DNA from 2 places in the Arthrobacter sp. FW306-2-2C-D06B genome. Region 2 is predicted to be linked to the other one. Evidence: riboswitches for the same ligand, from Rfam matches in the RefSeq annotation. Region 2 holds a riboswitch; the other holds the start of a gene.
What was found. Region 2 has a riboswitch for glycine ahead of gcvP (aminomethyl-transferring glycine dehydrogenase). Riboswitches for the same ligand answer to the same signal wherever they lie in the genome.
Positions count from the first base shown of each region.

Region 1: it holds a riboswitch for glycine, as region 2 does, so the genes downstream of both, lipA (lipoyl synthase) here and gcvP (aminomethyl-transferring glycine dehydrogenase) in region 2, are expected to answer to the same signal.

Region 1 covers NZ_CP084560.1:4,100,146-4,104,504, forward strand. The annotation lists gene LFT47_RS19100 (MFS transporter) at 1-1,158, opposite strand, end outside; gene trmB (tRNA (guanosine(46)-N7)-methyltransferase TrmB) at 1,259-2,182, shown strand; glycine riboswitch at 2,269-2,368, shown strand; glycine riboswitch at 2,370-2,472, shown strand; gene lipA (lipoyl synthase) at 2,522-3,547, shown strand; gene LFT47_RS19115 (methylenetetrahydrofolate reductase) at 3,564-4,359, shown strand, end outside.
Region 2 covers NZ_CP084560.1:876,640-880,998, reverse strand. The annotation lists gene gcvP (aminomethyl-transferring glycine dehydrogenase) at 1-1,810, opposite strand, end outside; glycine riboswitch at 1,863-1,970, opposite strand; glycine riboswitch at 1,972-2,069, opposite strand; gene LFT47_RS04330 (TetR/AcrR family transcriptional regulator) at 2,259-2,807, opposite strand; gene LFT47_RS04325 (MFS transporter) at 2,891-4,359, shown strand, end outside.

The DNA.
Region 1 (4,359 bases), 1.3 Mb from region 2:
TCCCGTGGAACCCAAGCCATAGCCGACGCCCTGCATCATGCCGGAAAGGTGCGCAGCGGTGTGGGAATCGCGGGTACGCAGCATGATCATGGTCAACGCGACGGCCGTGAGGCTCCCCTGGCCCAGGCCCAACAGCCCGGTCCACACCCAAATCAAACTCGTGGGGCCGAAAATACTCAAGGCGAAGCCGCCGCCGGTCATGAGCGCCACTACGGTGTTGATGACGCGCTGGTCTTTGAAACGTGCCGCGAGCCCGGGAGCGATGAACGAACCAAGCATCTGCAGCACAATCGACACGGACACGATCAAACCGGCCGTCCCGCCGTCGATCCCGCGATCGCGCAGAATCGGCGCCAACCAGGCGAACACGCTGAAGGACATCATCGCCTGCAACGCCATGAAGGTGGTGACCTGCCAGGCGACGGCGGAACGCCAGACCTTCGCGCCGCCGTCGGCCGCGTTGTGCCGGACGGGATGCTGGCGGATCGCGAGGGGCAGGAACAGCAAGAGTACGACGGCGGCGGGCAGCGCCCAGAACCACAGCGCCGAGGTCCAGTGCCCGGCCGCGACAAAGACGGGATAGGTGAATCCGGCGCCAAGCGCGGCAGACGCGCAAATCGCCGTCGTATACAGCCCGCCCATGAGCCCGAGCCGATGCGGGAAGTCGCGCTTGACCACGCCAGGCAGCAGCACGTTGCACAGCGCGATCGCGGCGCCGCACGCCGCGGTGCCGGCGAGGAGGGCCGGTAAGTGCCCGGCGCCGGCGAGGTCCACAGGACGGAGCAGCAGCCCGGCTGTCAGCACTGCCATCGCGCCGAGCAATACTCTCTCGGCACCGAACCGGCGGGCCAGGATCGGCGCCATCGGGGCGAAGACACCCAGCAACGTCACGGGCACAGTGGTGAGGACAACCACTGCCCAGCCCGGCAGCCCGGCGTCGGCGGTGACTTCCGGAAGGACTGCCGAAAAACTCGAAAAAACCGTCCGCAGATTCAGGCCTATCAGCACCAGGCAGATCCCCAGGAAGACGAGTCCGCCGCGTGTCTTGATCTGCGTGGGCTCGGCGGCGGGAAGCTCGTCGATCTCGGCGTCGACGAGGATCTCGGGGACGCCGGGGTGCGGCTCGGTGTTCTTTGGGGCGCTTGAAGCGGGGGTCACCAACCCATTCTGGCAGTCACGCTCATACGCGGCGTCCATGACGGGAGCGTATGCAGGTTCCGCGGCGGGGCTTTGACCGTGCAACGGTATTCTGGAGGAGATGAGTGAAACCCCAGAATCCCCCGAAACACCGCAGTCTTCGCGCCCCGTGACCCCAGGCAGCCAGGCCTCCTTCGGCACGTATGGCGGCCGGCCGGTGAGTTTCGTGCGCCGCGGGACGCGCCTTCAGGGTCGGCGCCAGGCCGCCTGGGAAGAGCACTCGGACCGCTGGGCCATCCAGGTTCCGCGGCATGTCGCCAACACTTCCGTACACCCGGACTACGTGTTCGACGCCGAAGCAGAGTTTGGGCGCAAGGCACCGCTGATCGTCGAAATCGGTTCGGGACTCGGCGACGCCGTATGCCACGCGGCGGAGGAGAACCCGGACAAGGACTTCCTCGCCGTGGAGGTCTACACCCCGGGCCTGGCCAACACGATGATCAAGATCAACAGCCGCGGACTCCGCAACGTCCGTGTCGTGGAAGCCAACGCCCCCGAGGTCCTGGCCACCATGCTCCCCGCGGGTTCTGTCAGCGAGCTCTGGGTCTTCTTCCCGGACCCGTGGCACAAATCCCGGCACCATAAACGCCGCCTTATCCAGCCCGCGTTCGCCGAACTCGCTGCGCGGTCCCTCGAGAAGGGTGGCCTGTGGCGCATCGCCACCGACTGGTCCAACTACGCCATCCACGTCCGCGAGGTCCTCGCCGGCTCCACCGAGTTTGAGAACGTGCACGACGGCGAGCGGACCGGCGCTGACAGCCCCCTCACCCAAGTGTGGGAATCGGGAGTCGAATCGATGGTGGGCGGGGCGCCCGTCAAGGAAGGCCGCGCCCCGGTCAGCACCGAGCACACCGGCCCCAACGAGGGAGTGGACCACGTGGGCGGATGGGCTCCGCGCTTCGATGGCCGCATCCGCACCAGCTTCGAAAACAAGGCCCACGAGGCCGGACGCATGATCTTCGACCTTAGCTATCGCAGGATCTAGCTTCACGATCGCGCCTAGGTTCTTTGCGCACCGCACAGGCACCGGATACCATGTGAGACGTGTCACCGAAAGGCGGCATGTGCTTATGATCTGCGGCGGGAGAGCCCTGCCGGTACATTTTCAGCAGGCGCCGTAGGAGCAAATCCTCCCCAGGAATCTCTCAGGCCCATGTACCGCCGCGGCAAGGCAACTCTGGAAAGCAGTCCGGGCTACCGGGCTCACCGACGGTGCAAGCGTCCAGCCACGAGGCGGGACGCGGAAACTCTCAGGTCCAATACAGAGCGGGGAGGAACCGAATCATCGTGGTGCGTCCGCGCCACCTGAATTATGGAGTTCCTCATGACCCTGGCACCTGAAGGCCGTAAGCTGCTGCGCGTTGAACAGCGCAACAAAGCCGTCCCGGTCGAACGCAAGCCCGAGTGGATCAAGGCCAAGGTCCAGATGGGCCCGGAATTCGTGGGCCTGAAGAACCTCGTGAAAAAAGAAGGCCTGCACACCGTCTGCGAGGAAGCCGGCTGCCCGAACATCTTCGAGTGCTGGGAAGACAAGGAAGCGACCTTCCTGATCGGCGGCTCCGAATGCACCCGCCGCTGCGACTTCTGCCAGATCGACACCGGCAAGCCCTCCCCCGTGGACATGTTCGAACCCACCAAGGTCGCCCGCTCCGTCCAAGCCATGCAGCTCCGCTACGCCACCGTCACCGGCGTCGCCCGCGACGACCTCGAAGACGAAGGCGTCTGGCTCTACGCCGAAACCGTCCGCAAGATCCACGAACTGAACCCCGGCACCGGCGTCGAACTGCTCATCCCCGACTTCTCCGGCAAACCCGAACACATCCAAGCGATCTGCGACTCGAACCCGGAGGTCTTCGCTCACAACGTCGAAACCGTGCCCCGGATCTTCAAGCGCATCCGCCCCGCGTTCCGCTACGACCGCTCCCTGGACGTCATCACCCAGGGCCGGGCCGCCGGCATGGTCACCAAATCCAACCTGATCCTGGGCATGGGCGAAACCCGGGAAGAGATCTCCGAAGCCCTGACCGACCTGCACGCCGCCGGCTGTGACCTGATCACCATCACCCAGTACCTGCGCCCCTCCGAACGGCACCTGCCCGTGGACCGCTGGGTCAAACCCCAGGAATTCGTCGAGCTCGCCACCGAAGCCGAGGAAATCGGCTTCCTCGGCGTCATGTCCGGGCCCCTGGTCCGCTCCTCCTACCGCGCCGGACGCCTCTGGGCCACCGCGATGCGCAAGAAAGGCCGCGAAATCCCGGCCCACCTGGCCCACATCGCCGAAGGCATCCAGGACTCCGGCACCACCCGCCAGGAAGCCCGCACCCTCCTCGCACACCACGCCACGGCCTGATCCGCAAGGAGCCAGCATGTTTCCCACCCGGATTGAAATCATTCCCTCAGACGGAATCGTTGAGAAAGTCCAGGCCGCAGTGCCGCTTTCCACAACGCTCACCGTCACCTGCCTGCCCCATCACGGCATCGTGCGGACCATGGAGGCTTCCGTCAAGCTCAGCCTGCTCGGCTACAACGTGATTCCGCACATCTCAGCACGCGGGCTGGAGCACCGGTCGCAGCTTTCCGGCATCCTCCGGGACTGCGAGACCGCCGGGATCACGGAGGTCTTCGCCATTGGCGGAGACGGTGCGCAAGCTGCCGGCCCCTATCGATCGAGCCTTCCCCTCTTGGCGGACATCGCCGAGTACTCCGGCGGCAGCATCACCGCGGGCATCGCCGGTTACCCCGAGGGGCATCCTTCCGTGAGCGGGCTGGACTTGCTGGATGCCCTGTTGGCCAAACAACACCTGGCGACGCATGTTGTCACGCAGATGTGCTTCTCCACCCCGGCGATCCTCGACTATGCAGCACTCCTGCGGCGGGAAGGCGTCGAGCTTCCGGTGTGGGCTGGAATTGCAGGGGCAGTTCCCCGAATCAAGCTGCTGGCCCTGGCAACCCAAATCGGCGTCGGGACATCCCTGAAGTTCCTCAGCAACAAAGGAACCCTTGCCCGCAAGCTTCTCGGCGGGGACAAGTACTCACCGGACGGCCTGGTTTCCGAACTCATGACGCACCCGGATGGTATCTCCGGAATCCATCTGTACAGTTTCAACCGACTGGACATGCCCAGCTGGGAGCGAAGCGATCTGCCCGATCCCGAGGCCAGCG
Region 2 (4,359 bases):
ACACTGCCGAGGCGGCGTTGGTGCCGTGGGCGGAAGCCGGGATGAGGCAGACGTTGCGCTGGATGTCACCGCGGGAGTGGTGGTAGCCGCGGATAGCCAGCAGGCCCGCGAGTTCGCCCTGGGAACCGGCGTTGGGCTGGATGGAGACCTGGTCGTAACCGGTGATCTCGGTCAGCTGGGATTCCAGGTCCGTGATGAGCTCGCGCCAGCCTTCGGTCTGGGAATCCGGGGCGAACGGGTGGATCGAGGCGAATTCCGGCCAGGAGATGGCTTCCATCTCTGCGGTGGCGTTCAACTTCATGGTGCACGATCCCAGCGGGATCATAGTGCGGTCCAGCGCCAGGTCGCGGTCCGAAAGCTTGCGGATGTAGCGCAGCAGCTGGGTCTCGGAACGGTGGGTGTTGAACACCGGGTGCTGAAGGTAGTCGGAAGAGCGCTCGACGGCGGCCTCCAGGGCGAAACCCGCGCCGTCACCGGACACCGTGGCGCCGAACGCCGCAGCGACGTCGGCGAGGACGGTCGCCGTCGTCGTCTCGTCAACAGAGATTCCTACGGTGTCGGCGTCGATGGCGCGCAGGTTGATGCCCTTGGCCTCGGCAGCAGCAACGATCCCGGCTGCCTTGCCCGGGACGCGGACGGTGACGGTGTCGAAGAAGCTGCCGTGCAGGACCTCAAGGCCGGCGGCCTTCAAGGACGCAGCCAGGGTCCGGGCGTGGTTGTGGGCGGTCTCGGCGATCGCCTTCAGGCCATCGGGGCCGTGGTAGACGGCGTACATCGAGGAAACGATGGCCAACAGGGCCTGCGCGGTGCAGATGTTGGACGTCGCTTTCTCGCGGCGGATGTGCTGCTCGCGGGTCTGGAGCGCGAGGCGGTAGGCCGGAGTGCCGGCGTCGTCCTTGGAAACGCCCACCAAGCGGCCCGGCATGGAGCGCTCGAGGCCCTTCTGGACCGCCATGTACGCGGCGTGCGGGCCGCCGAAGAACAGCGGCACGCCGAAGCGCTGGGTGGAGCCGACGGCGATGTCGGCGCCCTGCTCGCCCGGAGGCGTGATCAGGGTGAGGGCGAGGAGATCCGCGGCGACGGTGACGAGCGCGCCGCGTTCCTTGGCGGCGGCGATCACGGCGGAGTGGTCGAACACCCGGCCCGAAACGCCCGGCTGCTGCAGCACGATGCCGTTGATGTCGCCGTCGGGCAGGCCCTGGGACAGGTCCGCGATCTCCACCTCGAAGCCCAACGCCTCGGCGCGGCCCTTCACGATAGCGATGGTCTGCGGGAGGCAGTCGGCGTCGAGGACTGTCTTGCCGTCGTGGGCCGTCTTGTTCTTGTTGGCGCGGCGCATCATGAGGACCGCTTCGGCGACGGCGGTGGCTTCGTCCAGCAGGGAGGCATTGGCGATGGGCAGGCCCACGAGGTCCTGGACCATCGTCTGGAAGTTCAGCAGGGCTTCGAGGCGGCCCTGGGAGATTTCCGGCTGGTACGGCGTGTAGGCCGTGTACCAGGCCGGGGATTCGAGGATGTTGCGGCGGATCACCGGCGGAGTGACGGTGTCGTAGTAGCCCTGGCCGATCATCTGCACGGCCGTCTTGTTCTTGGCCGCCAGCTTGCGAAGTTCAGCCAGAACTTCCACCTCGCTGAGGGCGTTCTGGAGCCTGAGTGCGACGTCCTGGCGGATGTCATTGGGAACCGCGGTGTCTACGAGCGAATCGACACTGTCGTAACCAACCGACTTGAGCATGATGTCAATGTCGGCCTGGCGGCGGGCGCCGATATGCCGGTCTACGAACGTAGTGGAGGTTGAACTAACCGTCACGAAGGAACTCCATTAATAAGGCGGCGCAGGGTACGCCACAGCTAATCGGGTTCCTCCCCGCTCTGTATTGGACCTGAGAGTTTCCGCGAATCCGTGCTTGTGGCACTGTTCCGCTTGCACCGTCGGTGAGCACACGTCAGCGTACTGCTTTCCAGAGTTGCCTTGCCGCGGCGGTGCGTGGGCCTGAGAGATTCCTGGGGAGGATTTGCTCCTACGGCGCCTGCATCACATGCCTGCAGGACTCTCCCGCCGCAGATCAAAGGCGTATTCAGTTATGTGAATCAGATCGTGGTTGCCGGTGACGGCTGCCACAACTCTCAATTGTCCTATGGACTGCCCGCGTCCGCAAATATGGTCACCGAGCCGCCCGACTTTCCCAACTGACTCGCACTTTTTGTCGTTTTGGAGCCTCAAAACGACATCTACTGCGAGTCAGTTGGGCCGCCGCTCAGTCACGGAGGCGTTCGACGGCGGCCAGCAGCGCACCGACGTCGGCGCTTCTCGCGCTGGCCTTGACTTCCGTATCACCGGCGCCGCCTTCAAGCATTGCGTTGAAGTAAAGTCCATCGCCCATGTACCGGACCGCTTTGGCCATTTCGGGCCCCACTTCCTCGGCGAGGACATCGAGCCATTGTTGCTGGATCCCGGCGAAACGCCTGCGGGTTTCTTCATGGGCTACTTCCGCGAGGCGCGTCGCCGCCACAAACACCCGGTCCAAGGGAGTATCCGCCCACAGGGAAGACTTGATAAAGAACGCGGCGGCACCTTCGGGGGCTGCCTTCATTGCCTCGATGTCCAGCGCGGCCAGCCCGTCCATGCGTTCGAGCAAGGAACCGATCATGGCTTCCTTGTTCGGGAAATGGTAGAGCAGTCCGCCCTTGGATACGCCTGCGCGCTTGGCGACGGCGTCCAGGGTGGCAGCCCGCTCCCCCACCTCGATCAGCAGGGCTTCAAAGGCATCCAGGACAGCGTCCCGGGCAATAGGTTTTCGCGGCATGGTGTCCATCATCCCTTAGTTCGATGTTGCCAATTTTATGAGTCGAATTGAAACTATACCGTCCAGACGGTACAGTTATCTTCATGTTCAGCCCGTCCACAACCCAGCACCCCCGTACCCCTTCGATCCAATCCGCCCCGTGGCGCGATTGGGCTGCCCTCGCACTCCTGATGTTCCCCGTGTTGCTGGTGGCTGTGGACAATACGGCGCTGACATTTGCCCTTCCGCAAATCGCCCGTTCGCTGGAAGTCGGGGGCGTGCAGCTGCTATGGGTCGTCGATGCCTATGCGCTTGTGCTTGCCGCACTCTTGGTGTCCATGGGAAACCTGGGAGACAGGATCGGCCGCCGCCGCTTGCTGTTGACCGGCAGCACCGGGTTCGCCGCCGTTTCCGCGGCCACCGCCTTCGCGCCATCGGCTGAATGGCTCATCGCCGGACGTGCCGGCATGGGCATCTTCGGAGCCATGCTCATGCCGTCCACGCTGTCCTTGATCCGCAACATCTTCCCGGACCCGAGCCGCCGTCGGCTCGCCGTCGCTGTATGGGCCGCCGGATTCTCCGGCGGCGCCGCGCTCGGGCCGATCTTCGGCGGCTGGCTCGTGGAGCACTTCTGGTGGGGAGCCGTGTTCCTGGTTGCGGTGCCACTGTTGCTGCCCCTGCTCGCCTTCGGCCCGTCCCTCATTCCGGAGTCCAAGGATCGCAACCCGGGCAAGCCGGACGTGCCCAGCGTCGTGCTGTCCATCTTGACCATGGCCCCCGTGGTTTATGGAATCAAGGAGGCCGCCGTGCACGGTTTTGGCCCCGGGTCCGCGGCCTTCATGGCATTCGGCCTGGCCATGGGAATCGTCTTCGTGCGCCGGCAGCGCTCTTTGGCATCGCCGATGTTGGATGTACGGCTTTTCCGGAACAAGGTCTTCAGCACTGCCATCACGGCCAACGTCTTGTCCCTTTTCTCCATGACGGGCTTCATCTACTTCTTCGCGCAGCACTTGCAGCTCGTGGAAGGCCAATCCCCGATGCAGGCGGGTATCGCGATGGTTCCGGCACTGCTGGCCACCATGGTGGCGGGCCTGGTGGTGGTTCCACTCGTCAAGCGGATCCGCCCGGGCCTGGTGGTGGCATCGGGGCTGGCACTGAGCGCGGTTGGATACCTCGTGGCCTCCCTGGGCAACCACAGCCAGGGGCCCGGGTATCTTTTGACGGCACTCCTGCTGCTGGCCATCGGGGTCGGTTCGGCGGAGACCATCTCCAACGACCTGATCCTCGGCGCGGTTCCCGCCGACAAGGCGGGTGCGGCATCGGCGATCTCGGAAACGGGTTACGAACTCGGATCATTGCTGGGCACGGCCGTGCTCGGCTCCATCCTGACAGCGTCCTACCAACACCACTTGCTGCTCCCGGGCGAATTGTCCGGCCACGCAGCCGAACGCTCGCGGGAGACGCTCGCCGGAGCCATGGACGTTGCGGCCACGCTGCCCCAGCCATTGGGCGACGCCCTGGCCACCGCCGCGCGTGCCGCCTTTGAATCGGGCGTCCACATCACGGCGGCGAT